DNA from 2 places in the Pontibacillus salicampi genome. Region 2 is predicted to be linked to the other one. Evidence: a T-box and tRNA genes for the amino acid it is inferred to sense, from the RefSeq annotation. Region 2 holds a T-box; the other holds one or more tRNA genes.
The links. The T-box of region 2 lies ahead of argS (arginine--tRNA ligase). A T-box ahead of a tRNA ligase gene usually reads a tRNA of that ligase, here a tRNA-Arg.
Positions count from the first base shown of each region.

Region 1: it encodes a tRNA-Arg, which carries the amino acid that the T-box ahead of argS (arginine--tRNA ligase) is inferred to sense. The anticodon was not compared.

Region 1 is NZ_JBHLTP010000024.1:10,374-21,258, forward strand. Features, by position in the region: gene ACFFGV_RS20230 (Rrf2 family transcriptional regulator) at 935-1,381, opposite strand; gene acsA (acetate--CoA ligase) at 2,008-3,723, opposite strand; gene aldA (aldehyde dehydrogenase) at 3,993-5,441, opposite strand; gene queF (preQ(1) synthase) at 5,625-6,122, shown strand; gene ACFFGV_RS20250 (GMC family oxidoreductase) at 6,163-7,875, opposite strand; gene ACFFGV_RS20255 (gluconate 2-dehydrogenase subunit 3 family protein) at 7,892-8,680, opposite strand; tRNA gene ACFFGV_RS20260 (tRNA-Arg) at 8,768-8,840, opposite strand; gene ACFFGV_RS20265 (deoxynucleoside kinase) at 9,058-9,699, shown strand; gene ACFFGV_RS20270 (deoxynucleoside kinase) at 9,696-10,376, shown strand; tRNA gene ACFFGV_RS20275 (tRNA-Ser) at 10,667-10,759, opposite strand.
Region 2 is NZ_JBHLTP010000011.1:500,315-511,199, forward strand. Features, by position in the region: gene ACFFGV_RS14625 (MFS transporter) at 1-950, opposite strand, end outside; gene argS (arginine--tRNA ligase) at 1,317-3,023, opposite strand; T-box leader at 3,093-3,321, opposite strand; gene ACFFGV_RS14635 (hypothetical protein) at 3,458-3,625, shown strand; gene ACFFGV_RS14640 (LacI family DNA-binding transcriptional regulator) at 3,647-4,669, opposite strand; gene ACFFGV_RS14645 (alpha-amylase family glycosyl hydrolase) at 4,704-6,197, opposite strand; gene asnB (asparagine synthase (glutamine-hydrolyzing)) at 6,678-8,525, opposite strand; gene ACFFGV_RS14655 (YisL family protein) at 8,837-9,214, opposite strand; gene ACFFGV_RS14660 (ornithine--oxo-acid transaminase) at 9,434-10,636, shown strand; gene ACFFGV_RS14665 (YesL family protein) at 10,792-10,885, opposite strand, start outside.

The DNA of each region.
Region 1 (10,885 bases), on a different contig from region 2:
ATAGACGCCATCAGCGCCTACTTAATCGTTAAGCGCTGAAGGGTAAAGGGTTACTAGTTCAAAGGAGGACAGGAGCCTGCATGAAACAGCAAGACAGAACCATTACCACCAAAACGGAAGAACTAAAAAAAGAGCAGCATTGTAAGCTGCTCTTCAGGCTGTCCAAAAAGTATGGAAGGCGGTTCTGTTACAAATATAATAATCAGCGGTGCGTTTATTAGCTCGCTTTTCGCGATAGACGCCAAGCTTCCTATGGGAACTCGCCGCGAACAGACCTAACGACAATAAAAGTCCCTGATTCTATTCCATGCAAACAAAGTCCGCTTTTTTTGCTCATGGCAGCAGAAGAGGTTCAAACTCATTATTCGAAAGGTGTTGGCGAAACGGCGAGACTCCTATGGGACCAAAGGACTGATGAGACCCTACAGCGACCGAAGGGAGCGAGGAGACTCAGCGGACGCCCATGGAAAGCGAGTCGTTTCGCCAACACCGCCTCGATACACATAGAAGAACCGACGGGACTTTCTCGACACTCTGAAGTGCAGCATTGTAAGCTGCTCTTTCTGCCATCTTGCCTATACTAGCAAGGGCGTATTCTGTTGATAATGTTTATGCCGCTATCGTCACTGCAACCAGGATTTGGGACACGAACTGCACTAACGGCGGTAAAAGGAAGACTTAACTATAGAAAGCAAATGAGGGAGTGATGTCTTCCGAAGTGACCACCATTAAGACTTGTTCTACTCCTGAAGGTAAGCGGAATTTCTAATCATGAACGAGGCACTCTACAAGCAGCAGCCTTTCGTTACCCTCCCAAATCAGTTCCTTCAAAGGAGAACATCCATCCCCATCCTTCTTACATAAATCCGCTAACAATCCGTTTTAGAAAAAAACACCGTGTACGCGTACGCGGCTTCAAGTTGGCCACGTACGTCTATGCCATCTCATTGAGATCTTGCCCTTGCAGCTTTGCCAGTTCTTCTGCTAATAAATCCTCCAAGGTATATCGGTCTAATTCAGTAAAGAATGAAAGCAGCGCTTGATCTAATGCGTTGCGTAATTGGTAGGATGGCATGATGACATGTTCACTCGTATTTTCATCAAAGTCATCAATTAAAGTAAAATCCTCCTCCATATCCCGGATAACTTCCCCTATATTAATAGACTCTGGCGCTTTGCGAAGACGAATACCTCCGTTCCTACCGCGTACTGTTTCAATGATGCCTAGTTTGCCAAGCTGATAGACGATCTTACTCAAATGGTTTTGAGATATATTAAACACAGTCGAAATTTCCTTAATGGATGCCAGTTCCCCTTTGTTCAATGACCCTGTGTATATGAGAACTCTCAGTGCATAGTCTGTATACTTTTTTAAACGCATTTTTCTCACGCTCCTTCAAGACGTCACCTGTACAAATACTTTATAATCATAACAAAAAATAGTATAGCATACGAATTTAAATTGTTAACTAAATCGGCACACATTCATTACATATGTTGCTGAAGCACCTGTATAAACTACATATCATTAAGGTGTAATACGCATACATGTTTTAAAATATAATATTGCTACCTTTTAGTAGCTTCCTAATACAATGACGAACAGACGAAATCCTGTCGTCCGAGCTGCTATACTCGCTTTTATCTATGCATAGACTTGTTGGGATGACCTCATGTTCTGAATCCATTAATCTACTGTTTATGCAGCTGCACAGCATATGGAGCACCTAGAAATCATATACCCTGTTATGAGAAAAATAGACCATAAACCTCGAAGTTTACATATAAAACCTGCACATCACCCAATGTTTGCAGTTTGAATGGAAAAAGGCGCGGCAATAAATTAGGTTTCAGATACGATTGGTACACTATACAGACCCCTCACATTCCAAACACAGGAGAGGATGTCACTCCCGAAATTCACTATACAAATCACCTTCCCTCTATCATTACCTGAACTAACAAAAAAAGCTGCTGAGCAGCACTCAACAGCTTTAGTATATTATCTTATTCTTCTAGCGTAGAAACATCACCAGTCGGAAGGCCTAGCTCCCAGGATTTTAAGAGACGTCTCATGATTTTACCGCTACGCGTTTTTGGGATTTTATCTTTTACTTCTAGTTCACGTGGGGCTGCATGTGCGCTCAATCCTTTTTTCACGAACTGACGAATATCCTCTAGTAATTCTTCAGATTCCTCATAGCCTTCATTTAGTGTGATGAAAGCTTTAATAATTTCTCCACGCTCTGGATCTGGTTTCCCGATTACTCCCGCTTCTGCAACAGCAGCATGTTCGATTAGCTTACTCTCTACTTCGAACGGTCCTACTCGTTCCCCTGATGTGTTAATTACATCATCGAGTCGACCCTGGAACCAGAAATACCCTTCTTCATCGTAGTACGCACTGTCTCCAGAAATATACCAGCCATTCAAGAAATAGCTTTCAAATTTCTCTGGACGGTTCCAAATAGCACGCATCATAGAAGGCCATGGAGACTTAATAGCTAGATTCCCCATCTGGTTAGGCGGCAGTTCATTTCCTTCATTATCAATAATGGAAGCGACAATACCAGGGAACGGTTTCCCCATGGAGCCTGGCTTCATCTCCATTGCTGGATAGTTACAGATAAGCTGGGCACCTGTCTCTGTCATCCACCACGTATCATGAATACGCAGTTTAAAAGCGTCTAAGCCCCAGGCGATTACTTCTGGATTAAGCGGTTCTCCAACACTTGCAATATGACGCAGCTTGGAAATATCAAACGGCTCTACCGCTTCCTCCCCAGCACTCATTAGCTTCCGGAAGGCGGTTGGAGCGGAATACCAAACAGTCACTCCATAATCCTGCAATGCTTTATACCAATTCTCCGGGCTAAAACGACCGCCAACTATGACGTTCGTCACCCCATTGAGCCAGGGCCCAAAGATACCATAGCTAGTGCCTGTTACCCAGCCTGGATCTGCCGTGCACCAATACACATCATCCTGTTGTAAGTCCAGCACCCATTTAGATGTCTGATAGTGCTGAAGCATAGCGTTATGAACATGATAAACCCCTTTCGGCTTACCAGTTGATCCGGAGGTGTAGTGGAGAAGCATGCCATCCTCTAAGTCTACCCATTCCAAATCAAAGCTTTGGGAGGCTTGAGTCATCTCATTATGAAAATGGATAAAGCCTTCCTCTTGTACATCCGCATCGCCTACCAGGACAATTTGCTTTAATTGTGGTAACTCCTTATATGGTACTCTTTCTAAAAGCTCTGGAGTTGTCACAAGCATCGTTGCTTCACTATCCTCCAGACGGTCGCGTACTGCTTGCTCCATAAACGCTTCAAACAATGGACCAGCAATGGCACCAACCTTTAAAATACCAAAAAACGCGGCATAAAATTCAGGACTGCGCGGCATAAACAAGAAAACGCGGTCCCCTTTCTCAATACCTTTATCCTTTAACACATTAGCAAACTGATTACTGGATTGCTTCAAATCCGTAAATGTAATTCGTTCTTCTCGATCTGGAGATGTGAATAATAGTGCAGTTTGATCAGCTTTGTCCGGATTCTCTGCGTGGCGATCAATAGCCTCATACGCAATATTAACTTTACCTGTTTCAGACCAACTGAATGCCTGCTTCGCTTCCTCCCAGTCAAACTGTTGATAAGCTTTCTGGTAGTCCTGTAAATTAAAATTTCCTTCTCTGACTTCAATTTTCTGCATGTTCATTTGATCACCTCATCCCTAATTTGTAAACGATTACACCATTGCCGAAAAGAAAAGCTCCTATTTTTCTACACATGGAGCTTGCTGACTTTGACTTTAGGTAGCAGCTTGTCAGCTTCCTTTTTCTTATTAAAATATTTAAAAAATTTGGTTAATTACTATTGTAAGGTAGATTTATACATTTTTAAAGTGATAAGTATAGAGTTTCGGTTCAAATCCCTATATATCACATAAAGAAAAGGCGCTCCTATAGGCAGGAGCGCCGCTTTTGTTTATTGCTTATCTTTCTTGTATTCCATATACACTACTTGCGTAACAAGGAAATCCTCCATCCCATGCTTACCATCTGCACCACCTAGTCCAGACTTACGCATTCCTTGGTGATAGCCCTGAACTGCTTCAAAGTTTTCTCGGTTGATAAATGTTTCTCCAAATTTGAGTTCATTGACGATACGCATGGCCTCATTCATATCTTCCGTATAAACAGAGCTTGAAAGTCCATACTCTGTGTCGTTTCCTTTCTCAATAGCTTCATCCAGAGTTTTAAAAGTAGTAATAGGGATAACAGGGCCGAATATTTCTTCCTTAATGACCTTCATGTCATGGGTAACGCTAGATAGAATAGTAGGCTGATAGAAATAACCATTTTCCTTCTCTACTCGTTTCCCACCTGTAACAATGTTAGCTCCTTGCTGGACTGCTTCCTCTACCATCTGTTCTACTTCCTCGAGACGGTCTTGGCTAATAAGCGGACCGACATCTGCCTGCTGATTTTCCAGCGGATTATCGATTGTTAGACCTTCAAATTCCTGCTTAAGTCGATTAATGAGCTCCTCTTCTAAGTCTTCATGCACATACACCCGCTCCGCATTCGTACATGCCTGTCCATTGTTGGCGAGTCGAGATAGTTTTATGTTTTCTACCGCCGTCGCTAAATCGGCATTCTTTGTTACAATGGCAGGTGCTTTACCACCAAGCTCTAGATTAACCTTGGTAATGTTCTGCGCAGCTGCTTCCATTACTTTCGTACCAGCACCTACACTGCCTGTCATGGTAACCATATGAACCTTCTCATGAGAAGCCAGTGCGTTTCCTATCGTACCACCCGTACCTGTAATAAAGTTATAGACTCCGTTCGGGATATCCAAACTATCTATAATCTTCGTAAACTCTGCAGCAGTATTTGGAGTCTGCTGACTTGGCTTCAATACGATAGAGCATCCTGTTACAAGTGCTGTAGCAACTTTTCTAGCTAGTATAAAGACCGGGAAGTTCCATGGCACAATACCAGCGACTACCCCAATCGGCTTCTTATAAATAAAAATGTTCTCATTTGGGCGATCACTCGGCACAATTTCGCCCTCTATTCTACGTGCCCACTCTGACATGTAACGGAAATAATCTATTGCTAGATCTACCTCCCCGCTTGCCAGCTCATAATCCTTCCCTTGCTCTTCTTGAAGCAGCTGTATGAAGGTGTCCCTTTTTTCCTCTATTTTATCTCCCATAGCGCGTACAGCTTGCCCACGTTGAATATTCGGTACCTGCTCCCACTCCTTCTGTGCTTCAAAGGCAGCCTCAACCGCTTTGTTCACATCCTGCTCTGTTCCCTTTGGAGTGCGGGAAATGACCTGTTCTGTAGATGGGTTCACTATATCAATATATTCATTACCTGTTGATTCTACATATTCACCATTAATGTATAGCTTATGAGTTTCCATACGTTCTTCCTCCTTTGAATGGATCTCTTGCTTACGGTTACATCTGTTCCTCATTCGACAAATAGTGAAACGTACGAATAGGCTACACCTTACGTAAATTGACACATTATGTCGGCAGGACTATACTATGAAATGAAATATTAGCGTTGAACGTATCTGTACAACAAGAAAGGATGACGATAGATGGCAGGCCGTAACGAGGAAGACTTAAAGGATGTCACATTGCTAGGAAACCAAGGGACATCCTATAGCTTTGACTATGACCCAGACGTGTTAGAGACATTCGACAATCAGCATCCAAATCGCGATTATTTCGTTAAATTCAATTGCCCAGAATTTACGACATTATGCCCTAAGACGGGACAACCAGATTTTGCGACCATTTACATTAGCTACATCCCAGACGTGAAAATGGTCGAGAGTAAATCCCTTAAATTATACCTATTCAGCTTTCGTAACCACGGAGGCTTCCACGAGGACGCCGTGAACGTAATCATGAATGACCTCATTGAATTAATGGATCCACGTTATATCGAAGTATGGGGGAAATTCACTCCAAGAGGCGGCATTTCCATTGACCCGTGGTGTAACTACGGTAAGCCTGATACGAAATATGAACAAATGGCAGACCATCGCCTGATGAACCACGATTTATATCCTGAAAAAATCGATAATAGATAATAGAAAAGCGAAGCGCCACTTATCTGGCCTTCGCTTTTTGCTATACAAGGGACCCTCCCTTTTCACGATATTTCTTTATTCCCTCTGCTGCCCGATATGCTAATGCTCCGACTGTATCAGTAGGGTTAACACCGCCGTTATGAGCAAAGGCTGAAGCTCCCACTACAAAGAGATTTTCTGCCTGCCAATGCTGTAGATAATTGTTTACGACAGAATCCTCTGGGTCCTTCCCCATAATGGCGCCACCCGTATTATGAGTCGTTTGGTAGGGAACGATGCTGTAATCGCCAAGTGTTGGGGTTGGCACTGTCTTGGAAGCCCCCATTTTCTCCGATATTTCTGCTGTTTTCTTTGTCATGAATTGATGAAGCTTTCTGTCTTGATCTGTAAAATTGTAAGTCATCCGTAAAAGTGGTAATCCATAAGCATCTTTATAAGTAGGATCTAAATCGAGGAAATTTTCCCGATGGGGCAGAGAAGCACCTTGGGAGACTACAGTCAACGTCCGATTAAAATAGCGCAGGGAATTCCTCTTGAATTCCTTCCCCCATCTCGGAGAGTCAGGCGGCACCAGATTATTTGCAATGGGACGCTTCCCTGTTTGGGTCATCGAAATAACTCCTCCATGGAGAAAATCGACATTAGAATGGTCAAAATTATCACCATAATAATCATTAATCGAGGTGCCTAGCGCACCTGCTCCCATATAAGTATTAAATTGTTCCTCTTCGTAGAAGCCTGTCGATCCAGGGAGGATTTGATAGCAATAGCTGCGGCCGACGACACCTTTTCCAGTGTTCGGATTATAAGCCTCCCCAATTTGACTCATCAGCAAAAACTTCACATTGTTCATAACATAGGAGGTTAAAGCGACTACTTCAGCCGGCTGCACATATTCCTCCCTGCTCAGCACATCGACGTATTTCACACCCTTTACGCTTTCTCCGTCATACAATACCTCGGTGACATTAGCGTGGAATCGAATAGTGTACCTTTCTGTTTCTTGGGCAGCTGGTAGAACGGCCACTACAGGATCTGCCTTTGCTCCATACTCACAGCCAAACCGTTCACAATAAGCACAATACTGACATCCATTAATTTGCAAACCATACGGATTCTTATAAGGCTCTGATAAATTAGCTGAAGGAATACGATACGGCTTATATCCAAGCTCTTTAGTTGCCCTAGAAAACGTGTCTAACGCTTTCGTACTTTTCATTGGAGGAGTTGGATAAGGATTGCTTCTTTTCCCAGCGAGAGGATTCTCCTCCCCGGATATACCACAGGTCTTTTCAAATTGATCGTAATAAGGCTCTATCTCCTCATACGTCAGGCCCCAATCTTGGATAAAATAGCCTGGCTTAATTTTTTTCCTGCCGTATTTGTTTACGGTTTGGGTATATATTTCAAAATCATACGGAAAGAAGCGATACGTCTGCCCATTCCAATGGACACCCGCACCACCTACATTCTCTCCTAATAAGAACGAACCTAACTGACGCATAGGAAGGGCGCGCTGCTTCCGCGTATTACGAAACGTAATCGTCTCCTTCGACACATCCTGCATTAATTCATAACGAAAGGCGTAGCGTAATTCATCATGTCCATGCAAGTAATCTGCTGTCGAACGGTCCTTCCCTCGCTCTAATCCGACAACCTTCATTCCAGCCCGCGCCAGTTCAGCAGCTAAAATACCACCCGTCCAGCCGACACCAACTGTCACGACATCTACTTTCGGCAATGTTGTTACCATCTATCTCCCTCCCTATTTACTTGTTTAACATATTATGCAGACTCTGCGGCTCCATTTCGACAAAGGCTCGCTTATCAATATGCTTCCTATACGCCATTTGCGCACCAGGGTATTGCTTCATCCGCCAGCCTTCCATATCCCGATTACCTCCATATAACGGGTCAGCATAGGCACCCTCCAATGTTGCAGCCCGAAGCAGCTCAAAGAACTCCGCAGAGGAAGCACCCTTCATCGTCACCTTATTTCTCTCTAAGGCAAGTAATAGGTCGTCCTGCTGGTCTGCCGTCAAATCTTGAAAGCTACCGTTATAATCTTGCTGACTTATTTCTTTCATTATTCGAATACCCTGACGAAAAATCTCTCCTCGCGTCAATCGGGATTGAGCCCCTTGGGTTTGCTCTCCTTTATAAAAAGGACCCTGACGATACTCCCTGGCATTGTTCCCCCACGCCCCGGCAAGCTGATGATCGATAAAGAACGGAACGCCTAGCTTAATAGCACCTGGACCATGCTCATCCTCAGGAAAAATACGCTCCGTTCCCGCAGCAAGCACCCGAAAATCATCTCGATTCGTAAAGAACATAAAAGCATCGTGATAGCTGCCATCCAGTAGAGTGCCTTTCTTCCCCCTCTTTGGCTCCTCTAAAATCTGCATGGTAATGAGACTTGCTACCAAGCTGCCACCAACTACGCCACCTGCAGCATAGCCACTCTTTCTAAGAAACTCTCTTCTACTGAATGTTTCCTTCTCTACCATAATCGTCCCCTCCGGCCCTGTAGTTCCTACCATTATCTCCGATGCCAAAAACAGATATACCTGTTAGAGAAGGGAATAAAAAAAGCTCATGACGACTTTTCTCGTCATGAGCTTTCCAGATGTTGCGACAAATAACGACCCCGGCAGGATTCGAACCTGCGACACAAGGTTTAGGAAACCTATGCTCTATCCCCTGAGCTACGGGGCCACATTTTTTCACTTGCGATATATATTATAATAAAGCTTTCTCCTTTTGCAAAGTATAGAGATTAAAATAATTGTCCAAAACTGGAATTATTTACGGAGACGTTGAAATAATTTTCAGGATTTCTCCCAGTTACTTGGATCGGTCGATTATGATAGAATATAATTTGTCTGTCAGAACGTAGCACAATAGGACTGTTTATCATGAAGGAGGAGGAGAGATGGGACGAACGCCTTTTATTGCAGTAGAAGGACCAATCGGCGTAGGAAAAACATCCCTCGCAAAAAAATTAGCCTCCCAGTTTCAATATACGTTGTTAAAAGAAATTGTAGAAGAGAATCCTTTTCTCGGTAAGTTTTATGATGATATTGAAGAGTGGAGTTTTCAAACGGAAATGTTCTTCCTATGCAATCGCTATAAACAGTTACAAGATATAGATCAGAAATATCTTGCTAACGACCAAGCCGTTGTATCGGATTACCACATCTCCAAAAATTTAATTTTTGCTGAGCGTACTCTACAGGAAAAAGAGTACGAAAAGTACGTCCAGATTTATGATATTTTGACACAGGATATGCCAAGGCCTAATATGATTGTTTATCTACATGCAAGTCTCGATACTTTATTAGAGAGAATTCGCAAACGGGGCAGGGAAGTCGAACAAAATATTCAAGAGAGCTATCTGGAACAGCTCTCTCAGGACTATGAGCTCTTTATGAATAAATTCCAGCAGGATCACCCTGATATCCCAGTTATCCACTTTAATGGAGATCATTTAGACTTCATCAAACACCAAGACGACTTGGATTACATGATCCAAACGATACAGAATCACTTCGAAAAAGGGGAAGTTATCACATGAACCGACGAAACGAATATGGGATTCCAAATGATGCGGTCATTACTATCGCTGGAACAGTAGGAGTAGGGAAATCTACAATGACCAATGCTCTAGCGGATGCATTGAATTTCCGTACATCTCTCGAAAAAGTAGATAAAAACCCATATCTAGACAAATTCTATTACGATTTCGAGCGCTGGAGCTTCCATTTACAGGTTTATTTCCTTGCTGAGCGCTTTAAGGAACAAAAGAAAATCTTCGAATATGGCGGAGGGTTCATCCAAGACCGCTCTATATATGAGGATACAGGCATTTTCGCCAAGATGCATTACGAGAAAGGGACCATGAACGAAGTAGATTATAACACGTATAAGAGCTTATTCGACGCCATGGTTATGACCCCATATTTCCCTCATCCGGACCTGTTGATTTATCTAGAAGGCTCCTTCGATGACATTTATGGACGTATTAAAGAAAGAGGTCGCCCGATGGAGCAGCAGACTCCAATGGCTTATTGGGAAGAAATGTTTAACAGGTATGAGAACTGGATTGATGACTTCAATTCCTGCCCTGTTCTTCGAGTGAATATCGCAGATTATGACATTGTAAACGAGGAAAACTCAATTGAACCAATCCTAGAAAAAATCGGCCACTTTATTCAGCAGTCTCGTAAATGGAAATCTCGACAACTGACGTAACGGAAGGAAAAGGACGAAATCAGATGTGATTTCGTCCTTTTTATTTAGGAAAATTAATAATAATGTTCATTGGGCAATGTAGGGGTGCTGGAGGCTGTGTTATGGAGTTGGAATCTTATTGTGGTGTTTATAGGGGATTTGTATTTTAGGGGCTATCCTTACTATTTTTAAACGTAACCACTCCTTCCAGCATATAAAAAAAGCACCCTAATAGATAGGATGCTTTTTCGGCTCATATACAAAATCGTTAACAACGATTTTCAATCTCCAATTTTTACGCGCATAAAAAATGGCGGAGGAGGAGGGATTCGAACCCCCGCGGGGCGTTAACCCCCTGGCGGTTTTCAAGACCGCTCCCTTCAGCCGAACTTGGGTACTCCTCCGTAACGACAAATACTAATATATCAGTTATCTAGAATAGTGTCAACATAGTTCGACAAATTCTATACTTCTTTTATGTGTCGATTATCCTTACCGTGACACACACCAATGGGAAGTGTACCGGACAT
Region 2 (10,885 bases):
AAGAATATTGCAATTACACCGACTACCTTAAACGGAATGGCGAACGTTAGTACAAAGAGAACGATGGCTTGGAAGACAAACATCCAAAATAAAGCTTTAATAGGATTTTGGTTAGCGGCTTTTCCACCGATTGTATTCCCGATAGCCACAGCTAACCCATAAAACACAAGGATAATACTTACGAAACCTGGTTTAAAGCCTGTTACTTCCTCAAGGAGAGGGGCAAGGTACGTAAAGGCGACAAAGGTCCCGCCATATCCAAGGGCTGTAATTAAAAAGGCCAGCATAATTCTACCGTTTTTCAAAATTTTCAACTGGTCACTAAATTTAGCTGGTGGGGACTCTTCCAAGTTTTTCGGTACCAAAATGGCACTAGCAATAATTCCAATTACACCTAATAAAGCAACACCTGCAAAGGTCGCTCTCCACCCGAATGTTTGACCAATAAATGTACCCAATGGCACACCCGTTACGGTTGCCACGGTTAATCCCGTAAACATGAACGCAATGGCACTGGCTCGCTTGTGCTCAGGTACCAAGCTTGCGGCAATGGTAGAGCCTATAGAGAAAAAGATTCCATGTGAAAATGCTGTTACAAATCGAGCAACTAATAATAAGCTGAAGCTTGTTGAGATAGCAGCAATTCCATTTCCTAAAATGAATACAACCATAAGTGCTATTAATAAGTTTTTTCGCCCCATCTTACTGGTTAATGCAGTTAATACTGGAGCTCCTACAGCTACACCAATTGCGTAGCCAGAAACGAGAAGACCCGCTAGTGTAATGGAGATAGTGAGATCGTCGGAGATGGACGACAGTAAACCCACTGGTACAAATTCTGTAGTTCCTATTCCAAAAGCACTAATCGCTAGTGCTAACAAAGCAAATTTATTACTTCCTTTTGATTTCTCCTCTGGTTGCGTGTGAATAGCTTGAGCTTGAGAACCCATACTTAGTTTCCTCCTTATTGCATTGTTCTTATTCTTGAGTTGTGGATTGGAGGGTGAAACGCCGGCGCCATTTGTTTTTCCCTCACTGCATAACATATTATTGCGCACACCCATTCGAATGGGAAGTACGTACTTTAAAGTGCTGTAGGTACCTTCTGGTTCGGTAGGCACTTTAAAGTAACTATCAGGTTCTTTAGAAAGACTTATTACATCTAAGAACCAACATTGATTATGCAGCCTGGTCTAACATTTGAATAGTACGCACTTTGTTGTTCTATAGGCACTTACAGGTAACAAATATGGACTCTCAAGGAATGTACAAGCTATCTGTTATTTAATTTTTTTAATACGTAATCAGAAGATAAGCTACATTTTAGTTGGGGCTTCTATATTTAAAAGACGCAGCCCCTCTTTTAAAACAGTAGTTACAGCAAATACAATAGTTATACGAGTTTGCTGAAAAGTACTCTCTTCCAACACACGGACTTTCGTATAAAATCGATTAAAGCTTTGTGCTAACTGAAGAAGATACTTTGCCAAGCGAGCAGGGTTGTACTCACCAGCCGAAGCTTTTATAATATCCGGAAATTCTTGTAGTAATTTAATAATTGGCCACATAGTCTCCATGTCATCTTGTGCAAATAGCAAGGAGGTAGTTTGGGGCATAGGTGCTCCTTTCGCAAGCAAAGAGCAGCCGCGAGCATAAGTATATTGCAAATACGGTGCTGTTTCACCGTCAAAACGTAGCATGTCATCATAAGAAAATTCAATATCGTTGGATCGATGATGCTTAATATCATGAAAAATAACCGCACCAACCCCTACTTTTCTCGCTACTATCTCCTTATTTTCTAACAAAGGGTTCTTTTCTTCTATGTTCGCTTCCGCTAATTGAATCGCTTTTTCCAGAACCTCCTGGAGAAAAACTACTTTCCCTTTACGAGTGGACATTTTCTTTCCATCTCTTAGCATCATTCCAAATGGAACATGGATCAGCTTATCTGCCCACTCATAACCCATTTTTACTAATACCGCTTTTAATTGTTCAAAATGCAGGCTCTGTTCGTTCCCAACCACATACAAGGACTCGGTAAAGTGATACGTTTCCATTCGATCGACCGCAGCAGCAAGGTCACGGGTCGTATAAAGCGTGGTACCATCAGATTTTTTGATGAGTGCTGGAGGCATACCATAGTCATCTAGAGATACCACTTCAGCTCCTTCGGAACGGACCAATAAACCTTTTTCCTGAAGCTTCGTAATAATGGCTGGTGTTTGAGGGTGATGGTAAGCTTCGCTTTTATAAGAGTCGAAGGAAACACCGAGAAGGTCATAAATATTTTGGAATTCTTTTCGCGATTCTTCTCGAAACCATTCCCATAAGGACGTTGCATAGGCATCACCGTTTTCAAGCTTCTGAAACCATTCACGCCCCTTGTTATTTAAAGCATCATCCTGTTCTGCTTCTCTATGGAAACGTACATACAGCTTTAAGAGCTCTTGAATTGGATTTAGACGTACTTTTTCCTCCTCTCCCCACCAAGTGTAAGCGGCAATGAGCTTACCAAATTGGGTACCCCAGTCCCCTAAATAATTAATGCGAACAACCTTATACCCACACTTCTCTAAAAGATTGGCAATAGCACTCCCAATTACAGTTGAACGAAGGTGTCCCATGGAGAAAGGTTTAGCAATATTAGGGGAGGACAAATCCATCGTTATGGTCTTACCATCCCCTTCGTATTGAGTACCGTATGCGTTCCCCTTCTCTATAATAGTGGATAATACAGATGTAGCTACTTCTTCTTTTTGGTAAAACATATTCACATATGGTCCTACCGATTCCACCCGTTCAAACTGGGAAGAACATTGCTCTCTCAGTTGCTCCGCTAGCACCTCAGCAATTAACTTTGGATTTTGATGCTGCAAGCTGGCTAGAGCAAAGCATGGAAAAGCTATGTCTCCCATATGCTCGTATTTAGGAGCTTCAAGCAATTCAGTAACCCGCTCCTTAGATAGCTGTCCTTCTAACTGTTCATATATGGCTTGTGCCGTGGCTGTTTTTGACGTCATTATTTGCTCCTCCTTTTATGGTAATGCTCTAGCGTGAACCAAAAAAAACCGCCCCTTTTCCAATATTGGAAAAGAGACGGGTATTATCCGTGGTACCACTCTTCTTTCACAGGAGAATCTACCGCAATTCACCTGTAAGCACTCTATGCTCTATAACGCGAGCTACCGACTCCCCCTACTGTAAGTTCAAGGTAATGCCTCCGAAGTCCGGTTCATCCCACTTTCGTTCTCAGGCTTCCACCATCCCTGATTCGCTGTTCAACTCTAATGAGATTACTCTCTTCCTCAACGGCAACGTTAGATTTAATTACTTATTGTATAGAAGGATGTTCTAAAAGTAAAGAACATTTTGTATTTTGTGTTATTATGAATGCTGTTGATATGGAATTAATAATTCCTCATTAGATAAGCACCTGCAAGAGGGAGTAGGTATATTGAGCAAAATAGAAAGCACATTTGATATTCGTTCAGAAACAGAAAGACTATTCATTAGACCATTAAGGCAAGCTGATTTTACTAATTGGTTAAATGCCTTTAAAAGCAGAATTCCTTCTTTTCATCGTCATGACAAAGGACAGATAAAAGGTCACTCCCTATATTAGGGAAGTGACCTTTGGTACATTCTATTCTAATTGCTTGACGGAATCCCGCTCTACAATGTTATGTGGAACAATAATCCGTTTAATAGGTTCATCCTTGTTTTTCACATTCTCGATTAAGCATTTAGCAGCCTGATTACCAAGCTGGAAAATTTGCACATCGGTAGTTGTCAGAGCTGGCCTTATAATTTCTGATAGGTAGACATTGTTAAAGCTGACAAGAGATACATCCTCTGGTACCCTAATACCGAACTCAGCTAGCATGGTCAACATGCCAACGCTCATTAAATCATCCGCCACAACAAGACCTGTGGGTGGTTTATCCATCTGAAACAATTCCCTGACTGCTTCCTTGCCACCTGATGTGAGTAACTCCGTGTACACCTGATACGAATTGTCTATCGGTATGCCTGCTTGCTGAAGCGCTAGTTTATATCCAGCAACTCGATCCTCTGTAACGGTCAAATTAGGATCGCCGCCTACAAAGGCTATACGGGTATGGCCTTTCTCAATAAGAACGTCTGTAATATCTATGGCTGCCTGGATATTATCGTTATCGATATGATTTACTTCATTCATATTTCCAGTCGGTTTTCCAATTAGCACATATGGAAAGCCTCTCTCCAATAAATAATCAGCCACTCTGTCATCCTTGCTAGAATATAGAAGCATCATGCCGTCCACCTGATGTCCTTCCACCATTCTGCGAACACTTTCCATGACCTCATCCTCTGTCTCCCCTGTGGAAATGTTCAAGGAATATTGCTCTTTATGGGCTACAGAACTAACTCCTCTTAGTACCTCTGGGAAAAAAGGATTTTGCAACGCTTTATCTGCTGATGATTTCATGACGATTCCTAATGTTTGGGTAGAATTGTTAGCCAAACTTCGTGCATTGATATTGGGATGATAACCAAGATCCTTCATTGCCTTTCGAACTCTTTTCTTGGTTGCCATACTGATTCTTGGGTTGTCCGATAACACTCTCGACACAGTGGAAGGTGCTACATTTGCTGCTTTTGCTACATCCTTTATGGTTATGCCCATTCTCAATCACCTACTTTTATCATAATACCGCTTACTATGTCTTTTGTTTGTTTTTCACTGTAACAACTATTACAAAGCCTATAAACGCACCCATTACGAGGATTACAGCACCAACGAAGAGCAAATTCACACCCTGATTGTCTTCTTCTACGTATATATCTGCAGTCTCTCTGTCTAATGCAATTTTATATTGATTATCTCCTTGATTCCGGACTATCGTATCATATACCAATCCACGAAGCTGTTTATCCTCTGATATATTACTCAGGGTAGCGGATTTGGTTGTAACATCATTATTAATAGCTATGTAAACCGTCTCCCCCTGATAGGATCGTTTAAATACTGCAAAAGCTCCATCGTCTATTATTTGTTCGAAACTCCCCTTTCGCAAGGCAGGAAATCTACCCCTTATAGCCGCTAACTGTTCCATATGAGCCTTAATATCAGATTCTCCGCTTTTAAAGTTCATAATAGGATTATTTGTATGATCACTATCCAAAGCAATTTCACTGCCATAATACAAAGAAGGTGTTCCAGGTGTAGCATATAGATAGGTTAATGCAAGCTTCCATCTTGTCGTTGGATTATGTTTTTGCTGAAAGGCACGATTGGTAAACCGCTCTGTATATAAATTATCTACAAATGTAAGCATAGCAGACCCTTGTTCTTCATTAAGCTGGTATTCGGCTATATCTGAAATATTTCCTCCTGGTGCAGAAAACAAGCTAGCTGCCTGCTCATATAGCGAATACTGTGTTACCAAATCAACTCCTGCGTTTTGAAGAGAAGCTCTTTTATTTTCTTGTTGTACATCTCCAATAATAATCGTATTCTCAATTTCTGTATCGACTTTCTCTATAAAAGATATTGGGAGCTCGTCCATAGAGGAGATACGAAAGCCATCTGCTCCTGTTTCCTCTTTCCAAAAGCGTAGCGTTTCCAAAGCATATTCTTGTACGCTAGCATTCGAAAAGTTAAGCTTCGGTAAACCTTCTGTATAGTTTCGAGAAAATTCTCCTGTATTATTCTCTTGTGATTCCTCATACCAATTATCCTTACTGCTATCCTCTACCCATGAGTGTGAGTCAGAGGTATAGCGTAATGGTGTGGTTAGAATTACTTTCATATCCTGCTGATGCGCAGCTTCTACTAAACGCTTGGCGTCCTCTAACGATCCAAATTGCTCCTCAACGCTACGAAAATCCTCTATCCAAAAACCGTGATACCCACCTTCTGCATTCTCCATTATCGGTGACAGCATGATGGTCGTAAAACCACGCTCTTTTATGTAGTCTAGTTTATCTATAATCCCTTGCAAATCACCGCCATGATATGCATCGGGGTTATCAGGATCTACTTGTTGATTGTTGCTATTTTCTCCATCATGAAATCGATCGACCATTATGGAATAAATTACTTCTTCCTCTACCTTACGTTCTTCTTTTTCAGCCGCACCTGCGAATGGCAGGCCATAAAAAAGAAGAAACGGAATAAGTAGAATAACACTCCTTACACTCGTGTTGCGCATTCTCCGTTCCTCCTATTGAAAACAGTTTCATATACAAGTAGCCTATCCCTTTTGCATACCATCAGTCAACTAGAAATATGGGGAATGTTTAGGACAATTTTATGTCTAAGAATAAATTGGGTGAGCAACGAAGGTATTTTTTCGAAAATCCCTTAACTGAAGTATAAGAAGAGGATGCTGCTCTTCTTACAAGACATTCGCTTATCATCGCCTTCCTATCATTCTATTTATCTAAAAAAGTACTAAATGAAGGAGGTTAGGTTAAAATCGCTACATCGTGTAGCAAAACCGAACTACCCAGACGTCGTGTAGGGTAGGAAAGAGAGTGTTTGCCAGACTAAACCCTCCTCTCATATAAGTTTATCTCGACCTCAAATCTTCCATATAAGGCTCTATACAGATATATCAACAACCTGCATGAACAGACTAAATTCCTAAAAAAATAGAGTCAGGTCTAATACCCGACCTGACTCCAACTCTCTAAACTTCGATTTTCACTTTATAAGCTTCCATCCAATAATTAATTTGACCAAGGTGTGCAAGTAATTGTGGTCCTGTCATAAGCTGACCGAAAAATGGAGCCTTAATAGCTTTCCCTTCTGTATCGATGAGCTCTTGCAATTTACTCTTATCAAATAACTGTAACAGCGGTGATAAATTATCTTCCAGAATATAATTCATCCATTCTACAACCGCATTTGTGTAATCCGGGTTATGTGTTTTCGGATAAGGACTTTTCTTACGATATAATACCTCATTCGGAAGCAGCCCTTCGAGTGCCTTTCGCAGAATCCCCTTTTCTCGATCCTTATACCGCTTCATCTCCCACGGAACGTTCCAGACATATTCGACGAGGCGATGATCACTAAATGGTACACGAACCTCCAGGCTTGCCCCCATACTCATGCGATCTTTTCGGTCCAGCAGCGTCGTCATAAACCAAAGCTGATTTAAATAGAACATTTCACGACGCTGCGCTTCCTCTTTTGAATCCCCTTCAAAAGTAGGCGTCTCTCGAATGGTATCTCGATAGCGCCCCATCATGTAATCATGAAGATCTAGCTTTTCCCTCCATTCAGGTGCCAGCAGCTCGTGGCGAACATTGGAGGAACGTATCCAAGGAAACCCTTCTCGTGCAAGCTCTTCCTCTCGATAAAACCATGGATACCCTCCAAATATCTCATCAGCACATTCTCCTGATAAGGCCACTGTTACCTTTTGCTTTATTTCTCGGCAAAACCATAATAACGAGGAATCTACGTCAGCCATTCCTGGCAGGTCTCTCATATGAACTGCCTCTTTCAGCATATAAGCCAGCTGCTTGTTATCCATTATACAAGTTTGATGATTCGTTTGATGGGTCTGAGTCATAAGATCAATAAACGATTCATCACTATTCGGTTGGTAGGTACTAGATTGGAAGTACTTCTCATTATCCTGATAGTTAATGGAAAAAGTTGATAGAGGATCTTTACCTTCTTTTTTCATATGGTCGGCAGCTATTGCGGTAATGGCACTTGAATCAACCCCTCCAGATAGGAAGGTGCCAACTGGTACATCAGAAACTAGCTGTCTTGTTACAGCATCCTCAAATAGCTCTCTAATAGTGGAGGACGTTTTTTCTACATCATCTGTATGCTCATGACTTTGCACATTCCAGTAGCGGGAGACCTTCAGCCCATCCCTATTAAATCGGGCAACGTGACCAGGACGAAGCTCCTTAATCCCCTTAAATACACCGTTTCCAGGTGTTCTGGATGGTCCAAGAGCTAATATTTCACTAACTCCTTCCCGATCTAGAATCGGCTGGACATCTGGATGGGCCAAAAGTGCCTTCAATTCTGAACCGAATAAAAATCCTCCGGCATTTTCTGTATAGAATAAGGGCTTTACTCCAAGTCTGTCTCTAGCTAAGAATAAAGACTCCGTTTCTCCGTCCCAAATACCAAATGCAAAAATACCGTTCAAATGATCCACACATTTTTCTTTCCACTCCATATAGCTTTTTAACAACACTTCAGTATCAGAATGAGATAAAAAACTCCACCCACGTGCCTGTAATTCCTTGCGAATATCTTCTGTATTATATAGCTCGCCATTATAGCAAATGGTGTATGCGTTAGCACCAGATTGAAAAGTCATCGGCTGACGTCCGCCATCAGGGTCAACTACTATTAACCGCTGATGCCCAAAAGCTATGTGAGGCTTAATCCAGGAATTGGCCTCGTCTGGACCTCGATAATGCAATGTGTTGGCTATATGCTGAACCACATGCTCCTGCTGTGTTAAATCCTTCTCATAATCTACCCAGCCACTAATGCCACACATGTTTACTCATCCTCTCTTATCACTAGCATATTTCTAACAACTATGATTCATACATATGCGGAATTCAACAAAACTTGCTGACAGACAGGCTTTGAAGAAACAATACTTACATGCTCTCAAACGGTATATAAAATACACCATCGGTATTTGCCTCTTAACAATAATAAAAATTTCATTTTTATTATTGACATTGATAACGATTCTCATTATCATATTTAGTAGAAAGATTGCTACTTAACAGATAATCTTCCTACCCCCCTCAACAAAAAAACACGATTTCCCTTTAATAAGGAAAATCGTGTTTTTTATATTTACCCTGCAATCGGAAGTACACCTAGAGGTAAGCGGCCAAATCCTAATACAAGTGCTATGATGATTGCAATCCAAAACTGAATCCACCCATTACGGGATGATGTACTCTTAGAAGAGCGGATTAAAATCATTTCCATTGCATAAATAACCCATACTCCGGCTAGAGCTTTAACAATTGCTTCTCCCAGCATAGCACTGCCACCAAAGTAAGCTCCTAACAATGAACCGCCAGAATAAAGAATTAATAGATAATCTAAACGCAGAATCATATGGGTGATTTTACCAGCTTTTGCTCTGCCACCACGGTAGAACCAAAATGACAAACCAAGTAAGACAAGTGCAAGCACCCACGATGTAATATGTAAGTGTGTGGACATATTCTCGTTTCCTCCTTTTTCTATATCATACCACCGCAATCATACCAAAAAACATGTTCTAAAGCGAGTGTTAATACTTCTTATGCTCTCCCCTCTTATAAGTTAAACCTGAATAAAATGAGAGAAATTTCACATTATTCCTCCAAAGAAAACAAAAAATTCTGTAAACCTGTTATAATGTCATTATTGCTGGAATTTATTATACATGGAGGAGATACAATGGAAAGCCTACGTACGAGTGAACAAATTATTGAACAAACGCAAGAATACGGAGCAAAAAACTATCATCCGCTTCCAGTCGTAATTTCCAAAGCGGAAGGCGTTTGGGTAGAAGACCCAGAAGGCAACCGTTACATGGATATGTTGAGCGCCTATTCTGCAGTGAACCAGGGACATCGTCATCCGAAGATTATTGAGGCACTCAAGGAGCAAGCTGAACGAGTTACCTTAACCTCCAGAGCATTTCATAACGATCAGCTAGGTCCGTGGTATGAAAAGGTATGTAAGCTTACGAATAAAGAAATGGCTCTTCCGATGAATACCGGAGCAGAAGCTGTAGAAACCGCCATTAAAACAGCACGTCTATGGGCGTATAATGTTAAGGGAGTTCCGGAGGACAAGGCTGAAATCATTGCCTGCAGTGAAAATTTTCACGGTCGAACTATGACGGCTGTTTCCCTGTCAACGGACGAGGAAGACAAGCGCGCCTTTGGACCAACATTACCAGGTATTAAAATTATTCCATTTGGGGACACTCAAGCATTACGAGATGCTATTACCGAGAACACTGCTGGGTTTATTTTCGAACCAATTCAAGGAGAAGCTGGCATAAACATTCCTCCTGAAGGGTTCTTATCCGAAGCTTATGACATATGTAAGGAACATAATGTATTATACATTGCTGATGAAATACAAGCTGGCCTTGGCCGCAGCGGAAAGATGTTCGCCTGTGACTGGGAAAATGTATCTCCGGATATTCTTATTCTTGGTAAAGCATTAGGTGGGGGAGTCTTTCCAATCTCCTGTGTTGTTGCCAATAAAGATGTGCTTGGAGTCTTCACGCCAGGATCGCACGGATCAACTTTTGGTGGTAATCCACTAGCATGTGCTGTTTCTGTAGCTTCATTAGAAGTAATTGAAGAAGAGCAATTAGCTGCTCGTTCTCAAAAGCTAGGGGAATATATGAAGAGCGAGCTAAGGAAAGTGGAAAATCCAAAGATTAAGGAAGTTCGCGGAAAAGGGCTGTTTATCGGCGTAGAATTAACAGAAGCTGCTCGCCCATATTGTGAGGCATTGAAGCAGAAAGGCCTGCTTTGTAAAGAAACACACGAAACCATTATCCGCTTCGCTCCTCCACTTGTAATTAAACAAGAAGATTTGGATTGGGCTATTGATCAAATTAAAGATGTACTTTCTGTATAAACCAAAAACGTCCGAACCCATATGAAGGTTCGGACGTTTTTGTTATTGTATCCATGATGGTCACCCGACGGAACTATCCCTATCTAAGTCCTACCGTTAAGTATTCTGTACAGGAAGTCCACACTATAAATGTTAAAATACCAAACTAAGTCCCTCTACCCTTCCGTTGTACTAGTGAGCTTTAAATGTAACCGATAGAAGGCGGAGAAGGCTAGAAATGCAACAAGAGAGCAAGTAAAGAATGGGATG